3 regions of the Psychrobacter sp. NPDC077938 genome follow, and region 2 is predicted to be linked to each of the others. Evidence: predicted binding sites of a transcription regulator. Region 2 holds the regulator's gene; each other region holds the start of a gene.

Region 1 (11,199 bases), on a different contig from region 2:
GATGGTAATTTAACTTTAAAAATCCAAAAGACCTATCCACTCTCAGAAGTTGTTGCAGCGCACCATGAGCTACAAAAAGGCGATGCTTTTGGCAAGATTGTCTTGGCCGCTGCTGAGTGAATATCAAGATTGCCTAATTATTAGATAGTGTTTGGTAGGATTTATTAGTAAGGGGATGTCTGTTGAAACCCAGTAAACTTAACTGATGACTTAACAAATCATACAAAAGTTTTATTTTGAACAACAGAACGTCCCTGTAGTCTTTGCTTATTTATCATAGGATAGAAAGCGAACGATACTAATAAAGGGAATAATATGACTATCAACAATAAGACTATCAATAATAAGACCAGCAATGAAAAAACAGATGACCACATTGCTTATGAATCCAAAGTCCGTGAAGAAATAGAAGCATGGAAGAACCCTGATAAAGGAATTTTGGATAAAACGATAGCAGTGCTTAATACCCCTGTGGTAGCAGCAGGTGATGCGTTAATGGAAGCTCCACAATTTGGCGATTCTCTAAAAAAAGTAACTGAGGAAACGATTACTGCTTTGAGTGATGCGGCCAACTGGACATTGGACACTCAAAACGTTATCGATAGCTATCAAGAGGCAGCAGATATTAACGATTCCTCTATCAAAACGCTGGCTGACATTAAAAGTCTACCCATTGCGGTTGTAGATAAACAAGTTAAGCTTTTCAAAAGCAAATATGTAGCGCTAACCAGTGCACAAGGGGTGACTACAGGGGTTGTAGGCTGGGCAGGTATCCCTGCTGACGTAGTAGGGCTTATTACAGCCAATCTACGTGCGATTGGAGAATATGCAACGTACTATGGCTTTGATATCAATGATGAAGGCGAGCAGCTATTTGCTATGTCTTTGTTGGCTGTAGCAACTTCTGCCTCTGTTGAGGAACGTAAAGCAGCGTTAGATGACACTCAGGCAATGATCAAAGATCCAGAAACTCAAGCATTCAATCAGATTAACGAAGAAGTCATGTCTCGTGTACTGCGTCAAACAGCGACTAAAGTAGCCACTAACATCGTTAAGACAAAAGCGGCGCAAATTATTCCAGCGGTAGGCGCAGTGGTCGCAGGTGGTGTTAATGCCAATTATACTGCCAATGTTTGTGAAGCTGCTTACCAGTGTTATCGTGAGCGTTTTTTAGATCGTCTCGCGTAAGTATTAGATGACTCGTTAAGTCAGCGATAGTATCAAGATGTAAGCATATGCCGAAACGTTAGACTGATTCGCCCAGTATCGACCGTCTTTGTCTTAGTAATCGTATGCTTCCAAAAGGTTTGTGTATCACCATGCATCACAACAAGCTGACCAGACTCAAGATAAAGTTCAACTTTGTCTTGAGTTTTTTTATGCTTAAAAACAAATTTGCGTGTAGCACCAAGCGATAAGGAGGCGATGACTGGTTGATGACAGAGCTCTTTTTCGTCATCAGCGTGATAGCCCATACCATCAGCGCCAGAAGGATAGTAATTAAGCAGGCAGGTGTTGAAATTGGCGGTGATGCCAGTCTCTGCTAAAGCCTGCTCGATGTGCTGTTTCACGTGAAACACTATATCTGACCATGGAATAGTTTGGCGCACGTGTCCTGAGTATTGATAGTCTGCATCTGTATCTCCCATCCAGACAATTTTCCGAGTGGTTATATGGGTCTTACCAAATAACGTCACGATGTCTGGCTGCCAAGGTAGCTCATTTAGCAAGAAGCTATAAAGGGCAGTAGCATCGTCGATAATCACGCCTAGATCATTCACCTTACCATCATAGGGTAGTAAGTTATCCGTGGGTGCAGGGGCAAAGAGATCGGTCATAATTCAGTCGTTGTAAATCCTTATTTACTGCTTTGGTAGTGCTCGTTGATGATTTGAGCGCATAGTTCAGGCGCTTCCATTGGCAATAGATGACCATAATCTGACAGCGAAATAAGACTGCTATCTGGGACAAACTTTTTCCATTGCTTTCTTACTTTGTCATTGATGAACAGGGTAGGCTTGCCTGTAATCAAGGTGTAGGGACAGCGTAGGTTTTTGAGTGCGGCATCGATATGAGGCGCGCCAAAATAATTGGCCAGCTCTTGTTCTGGTGCAAACATAAGCGTATAGCTACCATCTGCATTTTTGCTCAGGCTTTGCTCAGAAAATACTTGCAAGTGCTCATCGCTGATACGCTTATAAGCACGCTGCGCACGTAGGCTCTCATAATAACTACGGGTGCTCGGCCAAGTAGATTGCTTAGTTAACGTGCTTTTAAAAGGCTCGCGGCTCAATAGGAAAGAGCGTGGCAAAAGGTTATATAAGGTAGCTTGGTGTTTGGTAAATGTGACAGGCTCGATCAGGTACAAATGCGAAAAAAGCTCTGGACGTTTGGCAGCGGCCATTGCTGTGGCTGTTGCGCCTTGCGAATGACCAATACCGACGACAGGCTTGTCTTGGGTCTTTTCTAAGAACTCAATCAGCATGTCGGCATCTTGCTCGCGCGTCAGACGGCGGCTGTGCGGCTTATCATACCAGTAGCCACGTAGGGCAAGTGAGCTGATATCAAATTCAGTGGCTAGCTTACTTAACAGCGGTGTATAGGTACCGACGGTAAAACTATTGCCACTATAAAAATGTGCTGGGGCGCGGGGAGTAGAGCTTGAATCTAGCGGCTGATTAAACTGGCTAAGGTCATAGTAGCGTGCTTGTTTTCCGCCAAGATTAATGCGGTTTGTGAATGCTTCCATAAAATAAACACTTCCTTGTGACTTATTTTGAGTGATTTTTTTGCAGTTTGTCTTCTTATGACTGAGCTGACTTAATGAATCCTAGTTGTCTTCACCTAAGAAGCCACCGCTTTGACGCTGCCACAGTCGAGCGTAGACACCATTCAATGCCAATAGTTCATCATGACTACCTTGCTCAATGATACGGCCTTGATGCATAACGACCAGTCTATCCAGTGCCGCAATAGTAGACAGGCGATGGGCAATAGCAATAACGGTCTTGCCAGTCATGATGTCATTTAAGCTTTCGGTAATGGCATATTCAATCTCAGAATCTAGCGCACTGGTCGCTTCATCTAAAAGTAAAATCGGCGCATTTTTTAGCATAACACGTGAGATAGCAATACGTTGACGTTGACCGCCAGATAGTTTGACTCCGCGTTCACCTACTTGGGTATCAAGTCCTGTATTGCCTTTATCATCGTACAGATCTTTGATGAAATCCCATGCCTGAGCTTGTTTGGCAGCGATCATAATCTCTTCGTCAGTAGCATCAGGACGACCATAGGCGATGTTTTCACGCACGGTACGATGTAGCAACGAGGTATCTTGAGTCACCATGCCAATCTGTTGGCGCAACGATTCTTGCGTAACGGCATCAATAGCCTGACCATCAATCAGAATCTTACCGCTATCGACATCAAAGAAGCGCAGTAGCAAATTAACCAAGGTCGATTTACCAGCACCTGAACGCCCAACCAAACCAATCTTTTCACCCGGCTTAATATCTAAGTGGAAGTTGTCCAACAGTTTGATATATGAGTTAGGTGCGCGCTTAGCGATGTTGGTACTATTAACAATCTCGCCAGCTTTTCCATTGTCTTCATCGTCATTCTCATAACTGAAGTCAACATGGTCGAATACGATACGTCCGTCCGTGACGGCTAGCGCTGGCGCGTCAGGTTTATCAATGATTGTTTGCGGTGCTGACAACGTACGCATACCATCTTGAACTGTACCGATACTCTCAAACAAACTGGCTGTCTGCCACATAATCCAACGCGTCAAACCATTTAGACGTAATGCCATAGCGGTCGCAGCAGCAATGGCACCAACACCAACTGCACCTTGTTGCCACAAGTACAATCCAATACCCGCGGTACTACTGACCAAGATCACACTGATAAGATGGGTCGATACTTCTAAATAGCTGACCCAGCGCATTTGTGCGTGAACCGTACCTAAGAATTGTCCCATGGCATTTTTGGCATAGCCCAGCTCACGACGAGAATGGCTAAATAGCTTAACGGTCATGATATTGGCATAAGCATCAGTGATTCGTCCTGTCATCAAGGCACGAGCATCCGCTTGCACAATCGCTGTCTCCTTGAGCTTAGGGATAAAGTACCAAATGGTGATGGCAACCAAGACCAGCCAAATGACAAAAGGAATAAGTAGTAAGCTGTCTAAATTAAACAAAATCACCCCTGAGGTGATAAAGTAGACAGAGACATACATAAACATATCGGTGACAGTCATCACGGTATCGCGTACTGCTAGGGCTGTCTGCATTACCTTAGCTGAGACACGACCCGAAAACTCATCCTGATAGAACTGCATGGATTGCCCAAGCATGCGCTGATGAAAACGCCAGCGCATCTGCATGGGAAACACGCCTTGCAAGGTTTGAAAGTGGATAAACGATGACAGGGCAATCCATAATGGGCTTACTATCATGACAGCGAGCATGATGAGTAGCATGTCGCCTTTTTCTACCCATAATTTTTGCGGCGTATAAACGCCCAACCAATCAACGATATTACCTATCCAAGCAAACAGCATGGCTTCGTAAATACCGATACCAGCGGACAAAATCATAAAGATTAGTAGCCAGCCGCGTAGGCCATTGGTGCATGCCCACAAAAACTTCAGCATACCATCGCGAGGTGATGGCAACGGCATAGGAGTGTCTGGAAAGGCGGGTAGGCGGTTTTCGAAAAAGCGAAATAGAGCATTCATAGGCAGTAATAAAACATCAATAGCAGTACGTCAAGATGAACGAGAGGACTCGTTATCTAGAATCTTTACTTTTGTGATTGGGATTAGGTGCTATTTTAGCAAAATTACTAATCATACCTGCATGCTAATTGTAATTTGCTTAAGAATAGCTGTGTCTTTAGTGCCTTATTCACAACTATAATAAATAGATTGCTGTAGAAAACATATTTTGTTACATTCTACATCCAAACTTATTTATGGTTTGAATATTGCTTTTATAAGTATGATTTTATTGCAAAAATCAGCTGATTAGCAGGCATTTTATTTAATGGTCTTTATAAATAGATGAACAATAATAACTCAACATTGAAGTTCAAAAGGTAGCAGTGAATGATGTATTTAATAATAGCGGTGCTATGCAGTGTCGCCGTCTCCGTACTTTTGAAAATATTGCGCCAGAAAAATATAGATATTCGTCAGACCATCGTGGCAGGCTATCCTGTGGCTTTTTTACTGACTTGGGTATTACTAAAACCTGATGTAGGTGCCATTCATGCGCTTGATAGCGCTTGGGGAATCATCATCGCACTTGGAGTACTATTACCTGCTGTATTTATCATTCTCGGACGAGCCATTGAAGCGGTGGGGATGGTAGCAACCGACGCGTCTCAGCGCTTATCACTCATTATTCCCATCGTAGCGGCTTTTTTGCTATTCGGTGAGGTGCTGACTGGTACACGTATACTTGGACTGGCGTTAGGTTTTCTTGCATTAGGTGCGCTTGTCTATCGACCACAGCATAACGATATTACTCGGCAAGCAAAGCATACGCCACTGTGGTTATTCGGGGTATGGGCAGGCTACGGCATTATTGATATTTTGTTCAAACAAGTTGCCAAACAAGGGGCGGCCTTTCCATTGACTCTACTGGTTAGCTTCGGGGTAGCAGGTGTATTACTTCTAATCTATTTGCTTGCCACGCGAGTACATTGGCAAAAACAAGCACTTATGACAGGTTTGCTGCTTGGCGCATTAAACATGGGTAATATCTACGCCTATGTACGAGCACACCAAGTGCTGCATGATTCTCCCAGTATTGTTTTTACTGGTATGAATGTCGGCGTTATTGCCGTAGCGACATTGATTGGCGTAGGTGTGTTTAAAGAGCAGTTGAACCGTATTAATATAATAGGATTAGTATTGGCAGTCTGCTGTGTAGGGGTACTGTTTTTGGCGTAATGCACTCTGTCCAAAAGTACTGGTTCCATAACTTTTTTAGCTATATTGTCACGTATCCTATATAGGCATATAAATCATCCTATGATAAGGTTATCTACAAATAACACGGCTTGTATGGAATAAAAAAGCTTAGTTTATGATATTTAACTTAACCAATAAAAATAGGATGCAGGCTCAATGGAATACGATAAGCAATTACAGCGTATAAAAAATGGTTCAGGTTTTATTGCTGCTCTTGATCAAAGTGGCGGTAGCACGCCGAAAGCGTTAGAGACTTATGGTATCAGCAGCGACGCTTATGATAATGATGAGGCCATGTTTGATTTGGTTCATGAAATGCGTGCTCGTATCATGACGTGTGACTGTTTTGATAGTGAGCGTGTACTTGGTGCAATTTTATTTGAAGACACCATGGAGCGCGAAGTCAATGGCAAGTCGACGGCCAATTATCTGTGGGAAGATAAAAATATCGTACCATTTTTAAAGGTAGATAAAGGTCTGGCTGAGCAAATGAGCGGCGTACAAGTTATGAAGCCGATTCCGAATCTAGATCTATTATTAGATAAAGCAAAAAATTATCCCGTATTCGGTACTAAAATGCGCTCAGTCATCTATGAGCCAAATGTCGATGGTATCGAGCTTGTGGTACAGCAGCAGTTTGATGTGGCTAAGCAAATTATTTCAAAAGGTTTGATGCCTATCGTCGAGCCAGAGGTCAATATTGATAGCACTCAAAAGCATGAGTGCGAGCTACTGCTAAAGGCAGATATCTTGCGCAATCTGGAACGCTTAAGTGACGACCAGCAAGTGATGCTTAAGCTGACCCTGCCAGAAGAGGCAGGGTTTTATCGGGAGCTAATTGATCATCCTAAAGTACTCAAAGTAGTGGCGCTGTCTGGTGGTTATAGTCGTAGCGATGCTTGTGCCAAGCTCAAACAAAACCCAGGTATGATTGCGAGCTTTTCGCGTGCCTTTACTGAAGGCTTGAGTAAGCAACAAAGCGATAGCGAGTTTGCTGATACCATTAATACGTCAATTGAGGAGATTTATGAAGCGTCGAAAGTGTAAACGTAGTAAATAAACATTCGTACATAAATCATGAGTAAATAAGCCAAAAAAAGCCCTACTAGATAAGTACGCAAATACTTAAATAGTAGGGCTTTTCTTATTTCAAAAATATAGGTTATTAACCCTACACCTCTTTATATAACTGACGTCCTTCGTTGTTATATTTTTTAGTCATCTCGGCCATGCCTTGGCGAATTTCCTCAGCAGTGGCTTCACCAACTTGTCCGACAAGCTCTGTATCTACCTCTTTGATTAAGTGACCAGCATCGGTTAAGTCGCCCGTTTGCGGCGTTACTTTTTGGTTAGCAGCATCTTTATCCAGCCCTGCTGCATATTCACGCACGTTTTGAGTGATTTTCATTGAACAAAACTTAGGGCCACACATAGAGCAGAAGTGTGCTGATTTGTGTGCGTCTTTTGGCAACGTCTCGTCATGATATTCACGTGCAGTATCAGGATCGAGCGCCAGATTGAACTGATCATCCCAGCGGAATTCGAAACGTGCTTTAGATAGCGCATTGTCACGTGCCTGCGCTCCCGGATGACCTTTAGCAAGGTCAGCAGCGTGTGCAGCGATTTTATAAGTGATAATGCCGTCTTTGACGTCTTTTTTGTTTGGTAGACCTAAGTGTTCTTTTGGCGTGACATAGCATAGCATCGCTGTACCAAACCAACCAATCATCGCAGCTCCGATGGCGCTAGTAATATGGTCATAGCCTGGGGCGATGTCTGTCGTTAATGGCCCTAAAGTATAGAAAGGCGCGTCAGCACATAGCTCAAGCTGCAAGTCCATGTTTTCTTTGATGCGGTTCATCGCGACGTGTCCAGGGCCTTCGATCATCACCTGTACATCGTGCTCCCATGCGACTTTAGTCAATTCACCAAGCGTACGTAGCTCACCGAACTGCGCTTCATCATTGGCATCTTGCAAGCAACCAGGGCGTAGGCCATCACCTAGACTAAATGCGACATCGTACTGTTTCATAATCTCGCAGATATCTTCGAAATGAGTGTATAAAAAGCTTTCTTTGTGATGTGCCAGACACCACTGAGCCATGATAGAGCCGCCGCGTGAGACGATACCTGTCAGACGCTTTGCGGTGAGCGGCACATAGCGTAATAGTACGCCAGCATGAATAGTAAAGTAATCTACGCCTTGCTCTGCTTGTTCAATCAACGTATCACGGAATATCTCCCATGTAAGGTCTTCAGCGACGCCATCGACTTTTTCTAGTGCTTGATAAATCGGTACGGTACCAATCGGCACAGGAGAGTTACGGATTAGCCATTCACGGGTTTCATGAATGTGATTGCCTGTTGACAAGTCCATAATGGTATCCGCACCCCAACGCGTGGCCCACGTCATTTTGGACACTTCTTCATCGATAGATGAACCTAACGCTGAGTTACCGATATTGGCATTAATTTTCACCAAGAAATTGCGCCCGATGATCATCGGCTCAGACTCAGGGTGGTTAATGTTGTTTGGGATAATAGCGCGTCCAGCCGCCACTTCATCACGAACAAATTCAGGGGTGATGATTTGAGGCGTATTGGCACCGAAGCTCTCGCCATCATGTTGACGCATATCGGTCAGTTCATGCTGCTTTTGCGTTTCGCGTATGGCGATATATTCCATCTCAGGAGTGATGATGCCACGGCGTGCATAGTACATTTGCGTGACGTTCTGTCCTGCTTTGGCGCGACGTGGTTTATCAATATGAGCAAATCTAAGGTTGGCAGTGCTGATATCGCGAGCACGTGCTTGTCCGTATGAGCTAGATAAGCCGCTTAATTGCTCGGTATCATTGCGTTCTGCGATCCAGTTCTCACGCAACTTTGGCAATCCACGTGTGAGGTCGATATCGATATTAGGGTCGGTATATACACCTGAGGTGTCATACACATAAAACGGTGGATTATGCTCACCGTCTTTATCTCCAGTACCGCCAACAGGCGTATCAGCCAAGCTGATTTCACGCATCGGTACTTGGATGTCAGGTCTTGAGCCTTCGATATAGACTTTTCTTGAGGCAGGTAAAATACGGTGCAAGTCGCGCGCATCTTCTTCGAAACGGGCATCACTTGCGGCACGGTGAGCAGGGGTTTTTAGCGCATCTGCTTTTTTATCTGCTTTGACGTTAGTCGTGTCAGCAGCATTTGAAGCAAGCGTTGAGTTGTCGGCTGGGTTATGCGTTTGGGCTTTCGGTGCAATTGAGGTGGTGTCTGCAGTAGTCATATGCTGTCCTAGCGTGTTGGTTTTTGAATAAAATCAACACCGCCAGTATCTGCGGGGGTAGGCATCCATCATTTAGACAAATTTATATTATGAACCCACAACTTCGACCAAAAAATATCGTCGCGCATGGTGGTCATCAAATATTGGGCGCAGCTTTATATCCTCTCTTCTTATCTGGCTATGCATCACGCATATTAAGACAGTAGTGACGATAAAAATGTATTTCTACGCGCCCTTTGTCATAAATAACAAAGTGCTTAAGACTTCCCTGCGTCGGTACTAACCGCATCAGGTTCGGCGGGTGATCTCTCAGCGAATGTATCAAGGCGACTACTTTAATAAAACAAGTTTAATAAAGTGAGCCAAAAATACACCGCACCCCGAGTCTGTCAGTGTTGTAAATCAGCCTTCATACTAACAAAATTCTGTACCAACGGCTAATGGTATTTGGATACAAATATTCTGTGTCAAACACACGGTTCAATATTTTCGTGAATAATTTTTTGAGTGTTAATAAATGAAGATGCTTAGTATTGCTAGGTTGTAGACAAATTATTCAAATATTATGTAAAGCGAATGAAGGATTCTAGAAGTTGTCATTAAACTGTCATAAAGATTTGGCAAGATAACACGCATATCACAAGCAATGCTTTTTTATACCGTTGTTAAACTTCAGGAGTCCTACATGCGTTATTCGTTATTAGCAGTGGCCGTCAGTTGTACATTAATGCTTACGGCGTGTAATAAGTCAACAGAGACGGCGGAGCCAACTGCTGATACTAGCAGTAGCGCTGTGACAACAGCTGAAACAACCTCTCAGACAGCATCTTCTGCTACGTCAGATTTTAAATCTGCTGAAAATATCGCTATGAATATTACAGGTGCAGGAGCGTCGTTCCCGCAGCCTATCTATGCGAAATGGTCATATGACTACAATGCTGCTACCGGCGGCCAAGTCAACTATCAGTCGATTGGCTCATCTGGTGGTATCAAACAAATCCAGTCAAAAACAGTAGATTTTGGTGCTTCTGATGCCCCAATGACGCCTGAAGAGTTAGACGAAGCAGGTTTGATTCAGTTCCCAACAGTCATCGGTGGTGTTGTACCAATTGTCAACATCGACGGTGTTGAGCCTGGTGCACTAAAGCTAGACGGCACAACGTTGGCTGATATCTATTTGGGTAAGATTAGCAACTGGAATGACCCTGCGATTAAGGCGATGAACCCAGATTTGACCTTGCCAGATGCCGCAATCACAACAGTATTCCGCTCAGATGGTTCAGGTACGACTTTCAACTTCACTGATTATCTTGCCAAGGTTTCACCAGACTGGAAAGACACTGTTGGCGTTGATAAAACTGTCAAGTGGCCGACCTCTGCGACTGGTGCAGGCGGTAAAGGTAACGAAGGCGTCTCAAGCTACGTAAACCGCATGAAAAACTCTATCGGTTATGTTGAGTATGCTTACGCTAAGCAAAATAAGATGTCACATACTGCGCTGAAAAACGCAGCTGGTAACATCGTACAGCCATCTGCTGAGACGTTTGCTGCGGCAGGTGATATCGATTGGTCACAACAAGAAGGCTTTTATAAAGTCATCACTAACTCTGAAACTGACCAAGCATGGCCTATCGCTGCTGCGACCTTTATCTTGGTACATAAGCAACCAGAAAATCCTCAGCAAGTCGCTGGCGTGTTGAACTTCTTTGACTGGGCTTATACCCAAGGTGATGACAGCGCCATGGAACTAGACTACGTACCATTCTCTGACACGGCAGTGGCCTTGTTCAAAGAGAAGTGGAACGAGGTGAAAGGTAGCGATGGACAGCCTGTCTACAAGCCAGCTCAGTAATTTGTTTCTGCTAAATACGATTTAGCAACTGACAAGTTATCCTCTCGAATAATTATTCTCCGGTAGTTGTTTGAG
Region 2 (11,199 bases):
CATTAAATAGTGATTGCGCATAGCTGGTCGCGTCATCGACACCCATTAGTTTTACATAGGTAGATTTGTCTAGTTTTTCATCGCTACCTGCAGGCTTACCAAGTGTATCAGTCGTCATCGTGACGTCTAGTACATCGTCTTGAACTTGAAATGCCAGACCAATATGCTGCGCGCACTCTTGCAATGCCATGCGTTGTGGAGCCGTTGCACCAGCACAGATACCGCCCATGAGCATTGCCGCTTCAATCAACGCTCCTGTTTTATCACGATGGATGGCTTCCAAATCATCCTGCGCAATACTGGTACTGGCTTCGGCATTGAGGTCTAGCATTTGACCCGACACCATGCGTCTGGCGCGCGGCGCAAATATTGCCATAAGCTGACTTGCGATATTTGCATTAAATGGCGCAAAAGTTGGCATCTCCGCGGTTAGGACTTCAAAGGCTAGCGTCTGCAATACATCTCCTGCCAGTAGTGCCGTCGATTCATCAAAGGCGATATGCGCAGTCGGCTGCCCACGGCGCAGCTCATCATCATCCATACACGGCAGGTCATCATGCACCAATGAGTAGGTATGTAGCAGCTCTACCGCCAATGCAGCACGGCGCGACATATCGTAGTCTGAGTCGTTTTCTAGTAGTGCGTCTAGATCAGCATCAATGTCGTCATTAGGCTCGTCTGTACGTGCATTATTACTGCTATTAATACTGGCAAAAGCGCTGGCAACCATCAGTGGGCGTACCAATTTACCTTGTCCAGTCATGACATAGCGGCAAGCATCTACTAGCGGGCTAGGGAGCTTGGCATAATCAAACAACACCTCAATATCTTGCGCCAATTGCTCGCGCACAGCACCATGAAACTGCTCAGTGCTTTGAAAAGAGACAAAGTTAGAAGGGATGAAGCCAGTAGAGGTAGTGCTAGAAGTAAGGGAAACAGTCATAATCCAACCATTTATCAGGGATACAGTAAAACTTATTAGGGATAAGGAAAAAACGCTATTAGTGTAGCATGATAGGTCATATCGCTTATGTGACACACCGTATCAATTGATTGTTTTTTGCATTTTTCTACCGAAGTTTATTTAAAAGTAGAGCAATCTTAGCTGCAATATAACGACAAGATTTCGTTACCGATGGATGATGTCACTCTCTGGTTGAATATGTTCTGATAAAAGAGCAAGCTAAGCGGGGTGCATTAATCGTATCGCATCAACGGCCTATCATCTTTGAGGCGGTAGGCATGAAAATGAGCAACACGAAATAAATCTAAAATAACAATTCAGTATACATTTATTCACTAAAACACTTTTATCGTAAGGTAAATGCCTGTAAGTGATTTAAGAGTGACTTGCGAGTATGGTATTAGCTTGTGACAGTTAGGGGCATAATCCCCTACACTAATTGACGTGAAAATGGTCTGATGGTGACCCTACTGGGTTTTTTCTCAGGATGTTCAATCGTCGATACCGAGTGTTAGACCAAGTCTCAGTCAATATTTTGAACATCAGTACCTGCAACAGCAGTACATAAATGAAGCGTCATATGATGTCATGCAAGAGATGCAAAATACGTGCATCATGATGAACGCTGGATAATAAAGACATCTTCACTTGTGAGCTGGTTATATGTTTGTCTTTATAACATGACAAGCGCACAGTGCTATTACCCATTTTACTAACAGTAACTGGCTATTTATTTTAATTCAAAACGTAGCTTTCGTTATATAGAAAGGAGTTTCAAATGGTATACCAAGGAAATCGCATCACGGTGACAATGCTAGAGGATGGCATCGCCAACATGCAGTACAACGCCGAAAATGAGAGCGTGAACAAATTTGATGCCGAAACCAACAAGCAGTTCGGTGAAGCAGTTAGTGCGTTAGAAAAAGCCGACAACGTAAAAGGTCTTATCGTTACTTCAGCCAAAGGCGTGTTTATCGCTGGTGCTGATATCACAGAATTCGTCGGTTCTTTCAAAAAATCAGAAAGCGAGATCAAAGATTGGGTCGTTCATGTTAATGACGCTTTCAATCGTTTTGAAGACCTACCATTCCCTAAAGTTGCGGCTATCAATGGCGCGGCGATGGGCGGCGGTTGTGAAATGACTTTGGTTTGTGAATACCGTGTCATGAGTGACAAAGCCATCATCGGTCTGCCAGAAACTCAGCTAGGTATCTTCCCAGGTTTTGGCGGTACAGTTCGTAGTACGCGTATTATCGGTATCGATAACGCACTTGAGCTGATCGCGACTGGTAGCCCAAAGAAAGCATTGGCAGCATTGAAGCTAGGCTTGGTTGACGCGACTGTACCTGCTGACGACTTACAAGATGCAGCAATTGATCTAGTCAAAAAATGTATCTCAGGTGAGCTTGATTGGAAAGCAAAACGTGAAGAAAAACTGGCTCCAGTTAAGCTAAACCAACTTGAGCAAGCAATGGCGTTTAACAGTGCTAAAGGTGCTATTTTCGCTAAAGCCAATCCTAAGCAGTATCCAGCACCAGCGCTAGCAATCGAAGCCATTGAAAAACACGTTAACCTACCACGTGACAAAGCGATCGAAGTAGAAGCGGCTGGTTTTGCAAAAGCGGCTAAAACCCCACAAGCAGAAAGCTTGGTTGGTTTGTTCTTAAACGATCAATTGGTTAAAAAGTTAGCGAAACAGCATAGCAAATTAGCACATGAAATCAATGAAGCCGCCGTACTAGGTGCTGGCATCATGGGTGGCGGTATCGCTTATCAGGCAGCCAGCAAAGGCTTGCCAATCATCATGAAAGACATCAAGTCTGAGCAATTAGACCTTGGTATGGGTGAAGCCAGCAAGCTACTTGGCAAAATGGTTGATCGCGGCAAGATGACCCCAGCAAAAATGGGTGAAACCTTAAGCCGTATCCGTCCTACTTTGAACTATGGTGATTTTGCTGAGACTGATATCGTTATCGAAGCGGTCGTAGAAAATCCAAACGTGAAGCGTGCGGTACTTAAAGAAGTAGAAGGTCTAGTAAAAGACGACTGTATCCTAGCGTCAAACACCTCGACTATCTCTATTACGTTCCTAGCAGAAGCGCTTGAGCGTCCAGAAAACTTCGTTGGTATGCATTTCTTTAACCCAGTACACCGTATGCCATTGGTAGAAGTTATCCGCGGTGAGAAATCATCTGAAGAAGCCATCGCGACTACCGTTGCACTTGCTTCTAAAATGGGTAAAGTGCCAGTAGTGGTTAACGATTGCCCAGGTTTCTTAGTTAACCGTGTATTGTTCCCATACTTTGGCGCTTTTGACTTGCTACTGAAGCAAGGTGCTGACTTTGCTCATGTTGATAAAGTTATGGAAAAATTCGGCTGGCCGATGGGTCCTGCATACCTAATCGACGTAGTCGGTCTAGATACAGGTGTACATGGCGCAGCAGTGATGGCTGATGGTTTCCCTGATCGCATGAAGCCGGACTATAAAGGTGCTATCCAGCATCTATATGACAATGAGCGTCTGGGTCAGAAAAACGGTATCGGTTTCTATAAGTACGAAATGGACAAGCGCGGTAAGCCGAAGAAAGTTGCTGATGAAGCCACTTACGAGCTGCTAAAAGCCACGACCGATAGCGAAAAGCAAACGTTTGATGATCAAGCAATCATCGATCGCACTATGATTGCCTTCTGCAACGAAACCGTTCGCTGCCTAGAAGACAACATCGTAAGCACCCCAAGCGAGGCCGATATGGCGATGATTATGGGCGTAGGTTTCCCTCCATTCCGTGGTGGCCCATGCCGTTATGTCGACCAAATGGGTCTAGATAACTACTTGGCACTATGTGAAAAATACGCACATCTTGGCAAAGCTTATGAAGCGCCACAAAAGATTCGCGACATGGCAGCCGCAGGCGAGACTTTTTACGCAACAGCGTAATAGTCAGTCATTACTAGGATGAAGTGCAGTACGTTTGCTATTTTGCATGAAAGCAATTGAGACATGAACCGTCTCCAATAGCGAACGTACGATTATAGTTGGTTCGGTTTAACGCTAGTACGAGGGAATCAAGCACAAATGTACCTATTGTACTTTGAGCGGGATTGACAAGGTAATAGGCGTAAATTGGGCTGACTACACTGACAATAAAAATTGAAAAGGAATATGGTATGACAACTTTAAGTCCAAAAGATGTGGTCATCGTAGATGGCGTACGCTCGGCAATGGGCAAGACCAAAAACGGTATGTTCCGTCATGTACGTGCTGATAGCATGTCAGCGGAACTAGTACGTGCGCTAGTAGAACGTAATGACTTTGACACCAATGATATCGAAGACATTATCTGGGGTTGCGTCAACCAGACGCTAGAGCAAGGTTTGAACATCGGTCGTAACATCGGTTTGCTAGCTGGTATCCCAAAGACTGCTGGTGGCCAAACGGTTAACCGTCTATGTGGTTCTTCTATGCAGGCGCTACATACTGCTGCTGCACAAATCATGACCAACCAAGGTGATGTATTCATCATCGGTGGTGTTGAGCACATGGGTCACGTAGGCATGATGCACGGTGTTGATTTGAACCCTGCTGCTTCTAAGCATTATGCAAAAGCGTCAAACATGATGGGCTTGACTGCTGAAATGCTAGGTCGTATGAACAACATCACGCGTGAAGAGCAAGACGCGTTTGGTCTTGAGTCACATCGCCGTGCATGGGCAGCAACCACTGAAGGTCGTTTCGACAATGAAATCATCGGTATCGAAGGTCATGATGCTGCTGGTCGTCTGCAACTATGTACGGTTGATGAAGTGATTCGTCCAGACGCAACGATGGAGCAAATGCAAAAGCTACGTCCAGCGTTTGATCCAAAAGGCGGTACAGTAACAGCGGCAACCTCATCTGCATTATCCGACGGTGCTTCAGCGATGCTAGTAATGAGTGCACAAAAAGCCAAAGATCTAGGTCTAAAGCCACGTGCCCGTATTCGTAGTATGGCTGTTGCTGGTTGTGATGCCGCTATCATGGGTTATGGTCCTGTACCTGCTACCCAAAAAGCATTGAAGCGTGCTGGCATGAGCATCGATGACATGCAAACCATCGAGCTAAACGAAGCATTTGCTGCTCAAGGTCTATCAGTATTGAAAGGTCTAAACCTATCTGATAAGCAAGACATTGTTAACATCAACGGTGGTGCCATTGCTCTAGGTCATCCACTAGGATGTTCAGGTGCTCGTATCACAGTGACATTGCTAAACGCGATGGAGCAGTCAGATACTGAAATCGGTCTAGCGACCATGTGTATTGGTCTTGGCCAAGGTATCGCTACTATTATTGAGCGTGTTTAATCTTATTGATACAAACAAGTTTATTTGAACACTCAATAAACAGCTACTCGCTAACGGAAAACCTCTAGTCATAACGGCTAGAGGTTTTTTTATGGGTTAAATTAATAGTTAGCCAGTTAGTAAATCACAGAGTCGAAAAACACAGTATTACGGCGATTAAAAATTATCTCCATTGACGCATTCATGAAACTATGACTAAATAAGAGAAAGATGAACCATGGCACTGTTTATGATAATTCTAAAATAGTTTTTAGTTGCAACTGTCAGCCGTACAAGGAGTGTACTATGTCTACTATGATTAATGATCGCACCTATCGAATCGCTCGTGAGAATACCCAAGCGATGATTGTTGATGTGCAAGAGCGCTTAACGCCGCATATCTATGACCACGAAAATATCGTCAAAAAAACCGTTACCTTGATTAAAGGGCTGCAAGCGCTCAATATTCCAATCATGCTCAATGAACAATATAAAAAAGGCTTGGGCGATACCTTACCAGAGCTGCGCGACGTACTTGAAGGAGATAATGCCAAGAGCTTTGAAAAGGTTACCTTTAGTGCCTGCGATAATAATGATTCATGGCACCATCTAGCGCAGCAGAACCGTAGTACTGTTCTGCTTTTTGGTGCTGAAGCTCATGTCTGTATTATGCAGACGGCACTGGATTTATTGGATAATGGTATGCAGCCTGTCATTATTGGGGATGCGGTGGGTTCTCGTTTTCCTTATGACAAAAAGCAAGCAATTCGCCGTATTCGCCGTGCAGGTGGGGTGATTAGTACTGTCGAATCAATCTTATTTGAACTGTGCCGTAGCAGCGAAGATCCTGCGTTTAAAACCATTATTAATTTGATTAAGTAGGTGGTTAAGCTTTAGTTGCTTAAAGACTTGGATAAATGTCAATTTAACCATTTATCTTCTAATTTATAATAGATAGCGCTTGGTAAAATAAGCGCTATTTTTTTGATAACGGTAATAGTCTTTTAATCATTGCTAGATATCAAACTAACCATAATACCTTGAGCAATGAAATTTAAAATCGCCAGAAATTATAAGTATTAAAACCAATAACTAGAGAAAGCCAGAGAAAATCAATGTCGCAAGCCAGCTCTATATCACTCACTCATTCCGAATCTACTTCATCTATCGATATCGATGATGTCACTCACTTCTTATTGGAGTTAGATGCGCTCAAACGCGTGAATCGCCGCAGCTATGTGACACAGACCACTCGCAAAGAAAACTCTGCCGAACACTCTTGGCATTTAGCGATGGCCTGTTGGTCGATTGCTGAATTATTTGCGCTAGACGTCAATCATGAAAAGTTGCTGAAGATGGCATTAGTCCATGATTTGGGTGAGATTGATGCTGGAGATACTTTTTTGTATGCTGATACGCGTACTGATGCACACGTCGAAGAGCGTGCAGGCATTGCCAGATTGCAACGTGAGCGAGGCAATGGCATTAGTGATTTGAGTGAGGTTTGGGAAGCGCAAGAAACAGGAAGTAGCAAAGAGAGTCAGTTACTCAAAGTGGTCGATCGCTTATTGCCGTTTTTACTCAATCTAAATACCAACGGTAAAACGTGGATTGAGCTTGGCGTTACGCGCTCGCAAGTGGCGGATGCGCATGCATTTATCAAAGACAGCTTTCCTCCTATTCATGATTGGCTCTCACATAATATTGCATACGCAACTCAGAAAGGCTGGTTAATTGACGCGTAAGTCTGCATAAAAAAAGCCCAATTAAGCATGATAATTTACGCTTAACTGGGCTGATATTTTAAGTGCTTTTATACAAGCATGTTATTAAGCGTTTGCCATTCCTAGCAATTGACCCATTTGCACGACGCTATTGGCTTGCATACCATCTAGCCAGTCAGCCTTTGCTGCTTTTGGTAATACTACGATAGCCGTTGAGCCTAGATAGAAGCGTCCGAGCTCTTCGCCTGCTGCAAACTGCATATCATGATCAGACTCGAATATGTCGTCAGTACGAGCAATCTTGCCTGTCGCGACGGTTTCGATACCAGCGACAATCATAGCACCAACCATCACAACAGCTGCTTTGCCATACTTGGTATCAAACATACAGACCAGACGTTCATTACGCGCAAACAAGTCTGGCACGTTAGCCGCCGTAGTATTGTTGACCGAAAACAGGGTGCCAGGCACATAGCGAGTCTTGGTCAATGTGCCAGTAAACGGCATATGCACACGGTGATAATTGCTAGGTGCTAAGTAGATAGTTGCAAAACTACCATCAGCGAAATAACTGCCATCTTCACTATCAGCAAGTAATTGGCCGACATCATAGTGACGACCTTTTGCCTGTAGTAGTTTGTGGTCTTCGATTTGTCCTAGCTGAGAGATAATACCGTCTGCAGGGCTCACGATACCATTTGCAGTGGCGTCGATAGTACGAGCATCTTCTTTTAACTCGCGGGTAAAAAAGTCATTAAAACTTTCATAAGCGTTGAGGCTTTGGCGTTCGTACTCGTCTAAGCTGATATTATAAGCTTTGGCGAAGCTACGGATAAAGGTGCGTTTGACATAAGGATGACGACTGGCGGCCAAACGTCCAGCGACTTTACTGAGCTTTTGCTGCGGCACAAGCTGTTGTAAGGTGGTAAATACATTCATAATAAGGCTACCAAAATAAGGTGTAATGTAATAGGGGCGTGTTGGAAATTCGACCATGGCACTGACAGTGGATAAAATTGCGCCATACTACGTTGTAAATCTAGATAAGGCATGAGCATTATCGTCGTTTTACACCTTGTCTGGAACAGTTTTAGCGATCCGCAGTACCTATTTGTGAATATCAAACACGCCCTAATAATAGTTAAGTTAATGACGGTATTTTATCATGGACAGCATATTATTGTATGGCCATAATCTGTTAAGGAATTAGTAAATGAAAGCACTCATACAACGGGTGAAGCAGGCTAGTGTGGTCGTCGATCAGCAGTGTATTGGCGAGATTGAACATGGGGTGTTGGCATATATTGGCTTAGGGCACGAAGACGATTTTGCCACTGCCCAGCGTATGATTGACAAAATACTGACTTATCGCATTTTTGAAAATGACGATGATCCGGCCAAATTTGGTAAACTGGATAAAAACGTTCAGCAGGTTGCTGGTGGGTTGCTTTTAGTTTCACAATTTACCCTAATGGCAAAAACAGACAAAGGGCGCCGACCAGACTTTGGTGGAGCGATGGCACCTGCTGCGGCGCAAGCGTTATTTGAAAAACTGGTCGACTATGCCAAAACGAAACACCCGAACGTGGCAACTGGTCAGTTTGGTGCTGATATGCAAGTGTCGAGCGTCAATGATGGGCCGCTTAATTTTTTACTAGAAATCTGATTTTAGAGTGTCATCAAGCTGTCATAATTAATCCGTTTAATAGGTAGAGACTGGTGAGTATATATCGCCTTTTTACATGCTAGATTTTGTCCGCTAACACCGAGAATGTCCTATGTATAATGAGCAAATTTTGATTGTTGAAGATGAGCCTGCGATTCGTGAAATGGTTGTCATGACGCTAGAGATGGCTGGGTTTGATAGCTTGCAAGCGGCTGACGTATCAGAGGCGCATCAGCAAGTGGTCGATCATAGACCGTCACTGATACTGTTAGATTGGATGTTGCCGGGTGACAAGAGCGGTGTGGATTTTTGTCGTATGCTCAAAAACGATGAGCTACTCTCTGAAATACCAGTCATTATGCTAACAGCAAAAAGTGAAGAAGACAGTAAGGTGCATGGTCTTGATGCAGGCGCAGATGATTATATGACCAAGCCTTTTTCGACTCGTGAGCTGATTTCTAGAATCAAAGCCGTACTACGCCGCAGTAGCGCGATGAGCAGCGACAAACCTATCGAAATTGGACAGTTAAGTCTAGATACTAAGAGTCAGCGCGTGACAGCTGCAGGTAAAATCGTTGATGTTGGGCCCACAGAGTATCGTCTATTGGCATTTTTTATGAGTCACCCTGAGCGCGCCTATACACGCACGCAGCTGCTCGATCAGGTATGGGGCGGCAATGTATATATCGAAGACCGAACCATTGATGTGCATATCAAACGTCTACGTAAATTACTGCGACCTTATGACTGTGATACATTGATACAGACGGTACGTGGAACAGGCTACCGATTTTCTAGCCTGATTGAGCCAAGTTAATCTTGTACAAATAATGCCGCAGCAATATTGAGGCAGCGGATAGTGGTAAGGATAAAAAATGGACAAGATAGCGCCAGCACAAAGTGAGCAATCAGCTCTACTAGAGCAAATATCTACTCAAAGTACAGCGGAGCAACTCAAAAAAATCGGCAGTGCACTACGAGCCCTGCGTGATGCAGTGATTTTGCTCAATAATACTGACGGTTTAGAGTGGTGGAATCAGGCAGCACAAGACTTATTGCTGCTACAGCCAGAGGACAAAGGTCAAAATATTTTTGACTTTATTACTGTACCTGAGTTCCGCCAGTACTATGAAGGTACAACGATACCCAACGATGGCGTCCATATAGAATCATGGCGAGATCCTAGTCGCTACTTAAAGTGCGAATTGACCCCTTTTGGCGATGAAAAATTGCTGTTTGTATATGACGTGACTCGCCTGCGGCACTTAGAGCAAATGCGTCAGGATTTTGTGGCGAATGTCTCGCATGAGCTTAGAACACCGTTAACTGTGATGATGGGCTATCTGGAAAATTTCTCCGATCAGCCAGATATGCCGCCGCAATGGCGTCGCGGTTTTGAGCTGATGACCCAGCAAACTGCCCGTATGAACAGAATTGTGAACGACTTGCTGCTACTGTCTAAGATCGAAATCGAAGAGTCACACGAGCTGCATTATATAGATATGACTAAGCTACTGACCAATATCTACGACGATGCACAGGCCTACAATCAAGCGTACAAACATATTATTCATTTGCATATAGATACGTATGATGGGCTGTACGGATCAGAGATGTACTTGAATAGTGCGCTATCCAATTTGGTAATCAATGCAATCAAATATACACCAAAGGGTGGCAATATTACTATTAGCTGGACAAGGACGTCTGATGGCTGCCGTTTCGCGGTCGAAGATGATGGGATCGGTATTGCGTCAGAGCATATCGCCCGTTTGACAGAGCGTTTCTATCGTATCGACAAAGGTCGTAGCCGTGCGACAGGTGGTACGGGGTTGGGATTAGCGATTGTAAAACACGTGTTGCACCAGCACGAAGCGCAATTGCAAATCGATTCAGTAGAAGGGGAAGGGTCGACATTCAGTGTGGTATTTCCCTCAAACTATGTCAGATCCGTCACAGCCAATTAATATGATTTCTAGTCTGTATTAGCGTTCGTTTTTCGGCTTCAGTTTTGTGATTAATATAAACCTAGCATGACTTCAAATTAGGATAACGACATACTTTTCTATATTCGTTAATCCTTTTGCAAAAGCGGATAAGGGTTGACCGCACTGCCATTAATATAGATACCATAATGTACATGTGTCGGTGTACCTTTTGCATTACCGCTATCACCTACATAACCTATCACATCGCCCTGATTGACCCAGTCATTGGGGGAGATGTCAGCATAGTCTTCTAGATGAGCGTAGTAATGTCCTGCGCCACCAGGCCCTACCACCACGACTACGCGTCCACCCAAGGTGTTTTCACCAACCTTGCTTACTACGCCTTGCGTGGTCGACTGCACGGGAGTGTTGCGCGGCGCAAAGATATCGATACCTTCGTGGGAGCGGCCTTGACTACGTGCCGCGCCCCAAGTGTCTGTCAGGTTTCGTTCTGGTAGTGGACTGGGCAAGCTGTTTTCGGTCGGCAGTTCTTGTTGCAATAGACTCAATTGTTGCCATTTGGCAACCACAAATGAC
Region 3 (11,199 bases), on a different contig from region 2:
AGCGCCGTAAGGCTCCAACATCGCTGCTTCAATCACTTGATCGATATCTACATTCGGTACAGCAGGACGTGCTGCATCATGGATAAGCACCAAATCCGAATCATCAGCACCTGTCTGACTAATTGCTTCCACACCTGCCTGTACTGACTGCCAACGCTCTGCCCCGCCGACTGCATAGCTTATAGGAAGTGCAAATTCTAATTGTTGCCCCGTGCTGTCATCGGCTGATATGACCAATAGACACTTATCAATGTAATCGCTATAAGCAAGTCGTACCACGCTATGCTGCAATAGCGTCTGACCTTCTAGCATTGTATATTGCTTGGCAATAGACGCACCAAAACGGCTACCGCGACCAGCTGCGACGATCATGGCATGTATATTAGGGGTTGTATTCATAGTAGTGTACTCATGGTTTGAGCCCATGACAGTATATGTAAAGAGGAATAAAGCAGGTGTTAAGTATAATGAATGGTGTCAGGTAACAACATTATAATGCTACGTCATGAAAATTAATTCATGTCGTAAAAATTAGTGTATTCGTTAAAGCTAGTGTATTTATAAAGCTACTAGTTGCTGTGCGTGGTTGGTGCGGTGGATACTTGGACAAAAGTCTCATTGGGTTTGATTAAACCTAAATCTAAGCGAGCATGCTCTTCTACGGCCTCAAGTCCCGTTTTTAAATCTTGAACATCGGTGCGTAGTAAGTTGTTTGCTGCAACTTGATTGTCATTCAAGCGTTGTTGCTCTTCGATTTGAGCTGTCAACTTATTATGCTCAAATCGGCCATTTTCACCCAACCAATACTGATATTGCAGTCCTAAAAGCACTGCAACGGCTAAAGCAAGTAGTATAAATTGGCTAAAATATTTCATAAGGTGATAACGCCAAACGGTATAAAAGAGGATAGTAAATTTTAAGCTGATTAGGCGATATACAAATGATTATATATCGCCTAAATATTGACTTCAGCTGATGAGTTTAGGCTTTTTAGCGTATATTACTTAACGTATATTATACGCCAAAGAGCCAGTCAAACTCTTAGCCACGTAGACCGATAAACTCTTCACGGCCACGATAGCTTGCGCGTACTTGCTGCTCGATACGTAGCAATTGATTATACTTCGCTACACGGTCTGAACGGCAGAGTGAGCCAGTTTTGATCTGGCCAGCCGCTGTACCAACTGCCAAGTCTGCAATGGTGCTGTCTTCCGTTTCACCTGAACGATGTGAAATGATGGTTGCATAGCCATTTTTCTTAGCCATATAAATCGCATCTAACGTTTCTGACAAGGTGCCAATTTGATTAAATTTAATCAAAATAGCATTGGCAATATGCTTATCAATACCTTCTTGCAAGATCGCAGGATTGGTCACAAACAAATCATCACCAACCAATTGGACTTTATCGCCAATCTGCTCGGTCAGATATTTCCAGCCATCCCAATCCGACTCGTCAAGACCATCTTCGATAGAGATAATAGGATACTGACGTGCTAGCCCAACTAGATAGTCTGAGAACCCTTGGCTATCAAAGGCTTTGTTACCTTCGCCTGCCAAAACGTATTGACCGTTTTTGTAAAATTCACTAGCCGCACAATCTAGCGCAAGGTGGATATCCTCACCAGCTTTGTAGCCAACTTGTTCAATCGCCTGCATAATAACCGTGATGGCTTCTTCGTTACTACGTAAGTTCGGTGCAAAACCACCTTCATCACCAACGGCAGTGTTTAGACCTTGTGATTTCAACACAGACTTTAAGCTATGGAAAATCTCTGTACCAGCACGTAGCGCTTCTGAGAAGCTTGTGAAGCCTACAGGCTCAATCATAAACTCTTGGATATCAACCGTGTTGTCCGCGTGCTCGCCACCGTTCAAGATGTTCATCATCGGTACAGGCATGGTCAATGACGTTTGATTACGTAGATTAGCGATGTATTGATGTAATGGCAGATTCTGTGATTTGGCTGCCGCTTTGGCCGTAGCAAGTGACACAGCTAGCATGGCATTAGCACCCAAGCTTTCTTTGTTTTTTGTACCATCTAGCGCAATCATGGCATCATCAATAGCCTGTTGCTCAGTCACATCTTTGTCAATCAAGGCACTGCGGATTTGACTGTTGACATTAGAAACGGCTTTTTTGACGCCTTTACCCATAAAGCGGGTTTTGTCGCCGTCACGTAGCTCAAGCGCTTCACGTGAGCCTGTTGATGCGCCACTTGGAGCAGCAGCACGGCCGACAGTACCGTCAGCTAAGATAACATCAGCTTCGATAGTTGGGTTGCCGCGCGAGTCTAAAATTTCACGAGCGCGAATGTCTTTAATTGCGGTGACGTTGTTGGTTTCTTCAGCGTACATAATGTCTGTTAATTCCTTTGGTCATGCCAAGTTTGTGAGATAAATAACGGCAGCTAGCATACAAAAAAGATAAAGCAAAATATCATATAGCGCATAGTCCTAAAAACCCTTCATACCTTTCTATCTTGTGGCTATCGTTGCCTAACGATTAGAGGTGTATGGAGCAGATTAGTAGTCGGCTATAGTGCTTGGCATCATAGCATATATTTTACCAAACTTCCCTTATCTTACACCGACTTGCCGCCATAAAAACAATCTTAGAGATACATATATGCGATGGTTGCCTCTTTTATATTTGTAGAAGACCTAGGCAGATATGATAGCTATTATTTCGCTATGCGTTCTTTATCCGTATGAGAGGTGGATACCGTATTATCTAGCTCAACCTCTGTCTTAAACCGTGTCAATCGTAGTGCATTCATGAGTACTGAGATGGAGCTAAGCGCCATAGCAGCGGCAGCAATCATCGGATTCAAAAACCCAAACGCAGCAAGCGGAATACCAAGACAGTTATAAATAAAGGCAAAAAACAGATTTTGTTTAATATTGCGCAGCGTTGCTTGAGCGATTTTTTGTGCCGCATCGATATGCATGAGCGACTCACCCATTAGACGTGCAGAGGCACTATGCTGAGCGACATCAGTCCCCTCAAACATCGCAAAACTGGCATCGGCAGTAGCCATCGCTGGCGCATCGTTGACACCGTCTCCTGCCATCGCTACCTTATGACCAGCAGTTTGCAATAGTGCAATTTGACTGGCCTTGTCACGCAGGCTCATTTTGCCATAAGCCTTATCAATACCCAACTGCCCTGCTACATGATCGACGACGGACTGCTTATCACCACTCATCAGAATCACATTAATACCCGCATCTTGTAGTGCAGCGATTGCTTGCGGCGTATCTGCCTTTAAGTCATCGGCTAGGGCAAATGCGCCTAATGGCTCATCATTGATACTAATCGCAACAGTGCTCGCAATTTGCCATACTTTTGGCATCAGTTTAGGCAGCGTCAAGTTCGCAAACTCTGCTGTCCCAACTTTTATCAGCCCAAGCCCTTCGATATTTGCTTGTATACCAGCGCCTTTTATCACACTGATATCGTTCACATTAAATAGAGACAGTTGATGTTCTTTAGCCGTATTGACGAGGGCAGTTGCTAGTGGATGACTGGCATGCGCCTCGACACTGGCGGCAATCTGCAATACGTCATCAACAGCAAGCGATTTGTCCACCATGACATGATCGACGATAGTCGGTTTACCAATAGTCAATGTGCCTGTTTTGTCGAGCACCACCGTATCAATATTACCCGCGGCTTCAAGACTTTGTGCATCCTTGAACCACACCCCATGACGCGCGGCGACGCCCATACCAGCCATGATCGCCGCTGGCGTGGCCAAACCAAGCGCACAAGGACAAGCAATGACCAATACCGATACCGCGTGCATTAAAGCAGTATCAACCATACCTGTCAGCCACCATGTGACCCCAAAAGTAACCAACGCAATCGTTACTACTACGGGGACAAAGATAGCCGTTACTCGATCCGCGAGACGCGCTAGATTGGCTTTTGAGCCTTGTGCATCACTCAACGCTTGTACCATATCGCCGAGTTTCGTGTCGCTGCCCTTCGCACTGACACGATACAGCAGACTGCCATTCTCTACCAAGGCACCTGCTAGCAATCCATCGCCTTGCTCTTTTTTGAGGGCGACTGATTCGCCAGTTAAATGACTCTCCACGCACCAACCGCTGCCTTCTATGACGGTACCATCTGTAGCGACGCGGCTGCCTTGCTTTGCACGTAGGACGTCATCTACTTGCACATCAGATAATGCAATATTATGAAATTCACCATTTGGCTGCTGCTGCTCTACTTCATCAGGTGTCAATGACAATAATAAATCAATACTGTTTAGGCTGTGCTTCTTGGTACGTTCCTCAAGATACTTACCTGTACGCACAAAGGCAATGACCATCACCCCTGCTTCAAAATATACGGCTGGGCTATTACTCGCACCGTGTCCGCCTGTGTGTCCACTTTGCAAGAGGCTGTTTAAAGTCCCATCGCCATGCGTGAGCCACAGATAAGTTGAATATGCCCATATCGTCACTGTACCAATGACCACCAGCACGTCCATATTGGCCAGGCCGCCTTTAATAGATGCCCATGCGCTCTTATAAAACGGCAACGCCAAACCAAACTGTACTATGGTCGCTAAAATAAATTGCACCCAGACTGGCGGCATCCACGCCATACCAAAACCCGCCAACATACCTACCATACCCACCAAAAATGGCACCAAACAAACCCATAATCCGATCAAACGCCATGGGTATTGAGTGGCGGTATCTTCGTCAGTCTGAGCAAATAGGCTATCGGCTGCCTGCACATTAGCCACAAAGCCTGTTTTATTCACCCACTCCGTCACCTGTTCGGGCGTCGTTTGGGTCGGATCATAATCAACATTGGCAGTCTCGCCAGCAAAACTCACACTTACCTCGTACACCGAAGGCTTCTTGTTAAGCACCTTCTCAATTCTTGAAGCGCAGGCCTGACAAGTCATACCGTCAATCGCCAATTGCAAATGCGCGCGTTGCGGTGCCAGTGGCGTGTTGGACTCAACATCAGTTTCGACATCATAAGACTCATCTTTGGTAGTACGGGTGGTATCGTTCATAAATAAAACTCGTCATGGTGCCTATAAATTTGTAGGAACCACGATAAAATATCAGTGGGTGGGCAAAAAATTCAAATAAAGCAATTAGGTTATATCGTATTCAGTATGAGTATTTTAGACAAAGTAGCAATGTATCAATGCTAAATACTCATAATCGTTAATCATTAAAAAACCAGCTATCATGCTTGTAATAACATGTTAGCTGGTTCTTTACATAGAAGATGAGATTTATGAGTTAGCAACTGTCGCCTCAAATCCCGCATCGTCAATAACTGAAGCAATAGCCTCTGCACTGGTTTTGCTATCGTCAAAGGTTATCGTCGCTAGGTTATCAGCGAGGTCAACAGTAATAGTCTCTAATCCATCAATATCGGCTGTTGCCGTATGTACGCTTGCTACGCATCCGCCACAAGTCATACCGTCAATTTTAATAATACGTGTTTGATCTGCCATATTAGGCTCCTTATTTTTATTAGTAATGAGCAACTCTAATAGTGATTCTGTTAATGCTTACTTTGATGTTTTTTAAGTTATCAAAGTAAGAGCAACTATCAAAGCTACATTAAATAAGCATAAGCCCTATTATCCTCGACAACAAGACCGTTTGGTTGTTGCTTTATTAACGAGATGCTATTAACAAGACAGGAAATTATCAATAAAAATGCAAAAGAGCGCATCGACAAATTTATAGCAATCGCTATTTGTAATTATAAATTGTTATGGTGCGGGTTCTGCGGTGAATCAATCGGAAATGGCTGAGTCACATAGTCCACCATACTAATCGCTGCTGTTAAGGCATGGATACTAGTATCTGTATCATCATAGCTTACCGTTGCGACATTATGCTTAGGATCCAAATTAATAGCCGTCACGCCTGAGATATTCTTAAGCACAGTCACTACGCTATCTAAGCCCTCTGCATCATCGATATTTTCGATGCTTACTTGCGCCATCTGAATTGCCATTGTATAGCCCTCTTATTACGTACCGTATCAATGAGTATCCAATACTTCAAAACCTTTGACCAAATCATCAATTTGCTTAAGCTGACGTAAGAACGGCTCTAGTTGGCTCATACGCAGCGCACATGGACCATCACATTTTGCAGTTTCTGGGTTTGGATGCGCTTCTAAAAACAACCCTGCCAACCCTGTAGCCATACCTGCACGGGCAAGCGTTGTAATCTGCTCACGGCGTCCACCAGCACTATCACTACGTGCACCTGGCTGTTGTAAGCTATGCGTCACGTCAAAGAATACCGGTATATCCATCTGCTTCATGGTATCAAAACCAAGCATATCCACGACCAGATTATTATAGCCAAAAGCACTACCACGCTCACAAAGTATCAATTTATCATTACCACCTTCTAGGCACTTATTGACGATATGACGCATCTCATGAGGGGCCAAAAACTGCGCCTTTTTGATATTAATAATGGCATCTGTTTTTGCCATCGCATGCACTAGATCCGTCTGACGTGACAAAAATGCAGGTAGCTGAATAATATCAGCCACTTCAGCGACTGGTGCTGCTTGATGTGGTTCATGCACATCAGTGATAATCGGTACTTGGAACTTTTCTTTGATCTGACCTAACCAATCGATACCTTGCTCTAAACCAGGCCCACGATACGAATGCAAACTTGAGCGGTTGGCTTTATCAAAGCTCGCTTTAAAAACATAGCCGATACCCAAGCGCTGGCAGATATCAACATACTGCTCAGCAATCTCAAATGCCAATTCTTTAGACTCTAAAACATTCATACCACCGAATAATACAAAAGGCTGGTCGTTACCAATGTTAATCGTATCGTTGTTAGGAGTGTTGAGCGTGATATGTGATTGTGCGGTCAATAAGTTGTCCATGAAGCCATTACCTCTTATTTTGTTATTAATATCTCTATCGCATATTGTAACCGATAGGCTGATTAAAAAAAGTATGCAAGCGTAATTAGACATCATTAATGAGGATGTTGACTCGTTAATAACTACTAGCAAGTTGAACTAAGCAAAAAAAAGACCAATCCGAAGATCAGTCTTTTTTATAATAAACGCTTTCACTTTACATTACATTTTGAGAACTATTTTGCTTCGTTGTGGTTCTTAGCCGCTTTTACAAAACTATTAAACAATGGGTGACCACCACGTGGTGAGCTAGTGAACTCTGGATGGAACTGTACAGCAACAAACCATGGATGCTCAGAAATCTCAACCGACTCTACCAAGTGCTGCTTGGCAGAATAACCAGAGATGGTCATACCTGCTTGCTCTAGCGGCTCGATATAACGGTTATTCATCTCATAGCGATGGCGATGACGCTCAGTGATATTGCTTGCACCATAAATTTGGCTTAGCTTACTGCCAGAAACTAGCTCTGCTTGCTGTGCGCCCAGACGCATCGTGCCACCAAGGTCTGAATCATCACTACGAATCTGTAGCTCGCCGCGCTCATCTAACCACTCAGTGATCAGACCAATGATAGGCTCAGCTGTTTTACGATCAAACTCAGAAGAGTTGGCGTTAATGTTAAGTACGTTACGTGCATACTCAATCACAGCCAACTGCATACCAAGACAAATGCCTAAATATGGGACGTTGTTTTCACGAGCATAAGTGATGGCTTTTATTTTACCCATCGTACCGCGCTCACCGAAACCACCTGGTACTAAGACAGCATCAGCATCGTTTAGCTGCGCAAGTAAAGTATCGTCATCTTCTAGACGTTCAGCATCGATATAGTCAATCTTCACGTCTACTTTATGAGTGATACCAGCATGTAGCAATGCTTCGTTAATAGACTTATAAGCATCTGGAAGCTCAACATATTTGCCAACCATCGCAACAGTCACTGTTCCTTCTGGATTCAACTGAGCTTCAACCACTTTGTCCCAATCGCTCAAATCAGCTTCAGGTACGTCAAGACCGAAACGCTCACAGATTAGATCATCAAGATCCTGCTCGTGTAATGTGCGCGGGATTTGATAGATACTTTGTGCATCTTCACACATGATTACCGCACGCTCTTCAACGTTGGTAAATAGCGCAATCTTACGACGGTTGTCTTGTGAGATATGATGGTCAGAGCGGCAAATTAGGATATCAGGCTGTAGGCCAATAGAGCGCAGCTCTTTTACTGAATGCTGTGTTGGCTTAGTTTTGGTCTCACCCGCACTAGCAATATACGGTACTAAAGTAAGATGCATTAGCATGGCTCTATTACGGCCAAGCTCTACTTGCATCTGACGTACGGCTTCCATAAACGGAAGTGATTCGATATCACCAACCGTACCGCCAATTTCGATAATAGCGATATCATACCCTTCGCCACTGGCAAGGATTTTGTTTTTGATTTCATCAGTAATATGTGGAATAACCTGTACAGTACCGCCTAGATATTCACCACGGCGTTCTTTATTCAACACGTTCTGATAAATACGGCCACTGGTAAAGTTATTACTCTTACTCATTTTTGAGTGACGCAAGAAGCGCTCGTAATAACCCAAATCTAAATCGGTCTCTGCGCCATCTTCAGTGACGAATACTTCACCATGCTGAAACGGGCTCATTGTACCTGGATCGACGTTAATATACGGATCCATTTTGGTCATCGTGACAGTCACGCCACGTGCTTCTAAGACCGCTGCAAGAGAAGCTGCGGTGATACCTTTTCCTAGTGAGGACACTACCCCACCGGTCACGAATATAAACTTGGTCATAGTACTCTGTCGGTAATTGGTAAAGAAGGATTTTACTAAAAATACGCCATAAAATATAGGGCAAAAATGCAAACTGTCTGAAACTCTTATATTTTCGTGCTGGTAGCAAACATTTTTCTATTATTAAAACGCTACACAACAAAAAACTCACCCCGAAGGATGAGTTTTTTTAAATAACTTATAAGACAATCTAATTTAGAATTTGTATTCTAAACCGCCGCCGATAGCGAATACATCCGCATCCCCGCGTGCAACGACTTCTTCAGAAGTATTGTCATCGTAGTCTCTGACTACTAGGAGACCATTTTCTAAATCTGCAGAGTTTTTACCGATATAAGCATGTGCAATCATATTGTCTTTGAATTTATACTTACCGCCCAATACGATTTGGTCTGAATCATTGCCGCCTAGACCTGCTAAGTTCTCAGTCTTATCATACTGTAGATAAACAGAAGCTGGACGTGAGAAGTTGGTTAGACCCATTTCAGCACTGACGACCAAACCTTTCTCTTCATCGTTTGAGTCATCAAAATCTACTTGTTGGTATAGCGCGCCTAGCTTCACTGGATAAGCCATGTATTTACCTAGGTCGACACTAGCACTACCGCGTAGAATCTCACCTGTGACACTCATATCTTTGTCATATCCAACACCTGCGGTAAAACCAGTGCCCGGATCGAACATCAACGAAGCACCGAAGCCACTATCGCGATCACTACTATCAGAAACAAAAGACTCATCAGCGCCGTATTGTAGTGCAAGCTCTACTGGTAAATCGTTATATTTAGGTGCAATCCACACGATTGAGTTATTGATACGCTCACCATCAGTCAAGGTAAGTGCTTCAGTTAGTGTATTGCTACTACCTAAAGAGCTCGAACCAATGTTATCCCAGTATCCTTCATTTACAGTCACGTTGTTGACATAATCAGAAACTGAGTAGTTACGACCGAATCGGAATTGACCAAAGTTTTTATTCTTTAGACCCAGATAAGTATCTCGGCTTTTGAAACCAATATTGTCACTGCCACTGTCATCGATTTTGATACCGTACTCTAATTGGTAGATGACGTCTGTATTAGCAGTTATTGCCTCAGATCCTTTGAATCCTAAACGTGAAGAGTGTGAGCTAACTTGTACCGAGCTGTTGTCTTCGTTGACATTGATAGCATCGTTTGGCAAATCCATCGACTGGCGGTCAAGCTCAGCATTTACATAGTTAGCAGTCACAAATGCCTTACCATAGACAGTTGGGGCTGCTTGAACAGTAGAAACTGATAGCATTGCAATTGCTGAAGCTAAAAGTAATTTTTTCAAAGGATATCTCCACTTTACGATTTGAGTGATAAATGATCTAAGATCGTTAGATATATAATGGCAAGGTCTTACACCTTCGGAACCATATATATAGCGAGCCATAAGAACTGCTTAGACATAACTTTACCAAGCAAATATTACAGTAAGATGAAAAAACCAAAGTTTACATAGCCGTTATCATTCTTTATCGCATAAAAAAACTCACCCCGAAGGATGAGTTTTTTATATATTCTACTTAAGTGTGATATTAGAATAAGTATTCTAGACCGCCACCCAATGCGAATACATCAAGATCAGTATTAGTATCTTTATCTTCAGCAGAGTTGTTACCAATATAAGCATGAGCAATCATGTTGTCTTTGAAGTTATATTTGCCACCTACAACCACTTGATCTGAATCACGGTTGTTAACACCAGCTAAGTTTTCAGTACCGTTATACTGTACATATACAGAGGCTGGACGAGCAAAGTTGTTTAGACCCATTTCAGCGCTTACGATTAGACCTTTTTCGTCTTTAGCACCGTCATCGAAATCAGCTACTTGATACATAGCACCTAGCATAACTGGTGCAGCCATGTATTTACCTAGATCAACAGTAGCACTACCACGTAAAAGGTCACCAGTTTGGCTCATGTCTTTTTCGTAAGCAACACCAGCAGTGAAGCCAGTACCTTGGTCAAACATTAAAGAAGCACCATAGCCACTGTCACGGTCATCACTGTCAGAAACAAATGATTCGTCAGCACCGTATTGAAGAGCAAGCTCTAAAGGCAAACCGTTATATTTAGGTGCAATCCATACGACAGAGTTGTTTACACGACCGCCATCAGCCATAGTTACAGCATCAAGTACATCGCCTTCCATATCAAGGTTACTAACACCTAGGTTGTCCCAGTAGCCTTCAGTAACAGTCACGTTGTTGATGTAGTCAGTTACTGAGTAGTTACGACCAAAACGGAACTGACCAAAGTCTTTGTTGTTTAGACCAAGATAAGTATCACGGCTTTTGAAGCCGATGTTGTCATCAGTACCATCGATAGCAATGCCATACTCTAACTGATAAATAACATCAGTGTTAGCAGTCATCGCTTCAGAACCTTTGAAACCAAGGCGTGAAATGT

Evidence for each region. Region 2 encodes PhoB, which activates phosphate uptake and scavenging genes when phosphate is short. Its sites were predicted from a motif close to TGTCATNAANCTGTCATAA; they were not measured.
Region 1: the regulator PhoB is predicted to act here: its motif matches at 9,867-9,885, upstream of pstS (phosphate ABC transporter substrate-binding protein PstS).
Region 3: the regulator PhoB is predicted to act here: its motif matches at 10,212-10,230, upstream of ACIGBM_RS09690 (porin).

The regions. Positions count from the first base shown of each region.
Region 1 is NZ_JBITUW010000001.1:662,492-673,690, reverse strand. It holds gene ACIGBM_RS02855 (NADP-dependent oxidoreductase) at 1-120, shown strand, start outside; gene ACIGBM_RS02850 (EcsC family protein) at 316-1,188, shown strand; gene ACIGBM_RS02845 (alpha-ketoglutarate-dependent dioxygenase AlkB family protein) at 1,221-1,838, opposite strand; gene ACIGBM_RS02840 (alpha/beta fold hydrolase) at 1,859-2,749, opposite strand; gene ACIGBM_RS02835 (ABC transporter ATP-binding protein) at 2,831-4,747, opposite strand; gene ACIGBM_RS02830 (EamA/RhaT family transporter) at 5,117-5,965, shown strand; gene ACIGBM_RS02825 (fructose bisphosphate aldolase) at 6,143-7,033, shown strand; gene thiC (phosphomethylpyrimidine synthase ThiC) at 7,158-9,272, opposite strand; TPP riboswitch at 9,521-9,665, opposite strand; gene pstS (phosphate ABC transporter substrate-binding protein PstS) at 9,958-11,124, shown strand.
Region 2 is NZ_JBITUW010000006.1:194,328-205,526, reverse strand. It holds gene ACIGBM_RS11485 (polyprenyl synthetase family protein) at 1-943, opposite strand, end outside; gene fadB (fatty acid oxidation complex subunit alpha FadB) at 1,743-3,902, shown strand; gene fadA (acetyl-CoA C-acyltransferase FadA) at 4,133-5,305, shown strand; gene ACIGBM_RS11470 (isochorismatase family protein) at 5,591-6,166, shown strand; gene ACIGBM_RS11465 (HD family hydrolase) at 6,400-7,029, shown strand; gene asd (archaetidylserine decarboxylase) at 7,114-7,947, opposite strand; gene dtd (D-aminoacyl-tRNA deacylase) at 8,222-8,674, shown strand; gene phoB (phosphate regulon transcriptional regulator PhoB) at 8,787-9,491, shown strand; gene phoR (phosphate regulon sensor histidine kinase PhoR) at 9,550-10,641, shown strand; gene ACIGBM_RS11440 (M23 family metallopeptidase) at 10,749-11,199, opposite strand, start outside.
Region 3 is NZ_JBITUW010000005.1:63,512-74,710, forward strand. It holds gene ispD (2-C-methyl-D-erythritol 4-phosphate cytidylyltransferase) at 1-399, opposite strand, end outside; gene ACIGBM_RS09655 (septum formation initiator family protein) at 570-875, opposite strand; gene eno (phosphopyruvate hydratase) at 1,042-2,358, opposite strand; gene ACIGBM_RS09665 (heavy metal translocating P-type ATPase) at 2,685-5,042, opposite strand; gene ACIGBM_RS09670 (heavy-metal-associated domain-containing protein) at 5,271-5,495, opposite strand; gene ACIGBM_RS09675 (hypothetical protein) at 5,750-6,007, opposite strand; gene kdsA (3-deoxy-8-phosphooctulonate synthase) at 6,035-6,910, opposite strand; gene ACIGBM_RS09685 (CTP synthase) at 7,126-8,760, opposite strand; gene ACIGBM_RS09690 (porin) at 8,956-10,077, opposite strand; gene ACIGBM_RS09695 (porin) at 10,325-11,199, opposite strand, start outside.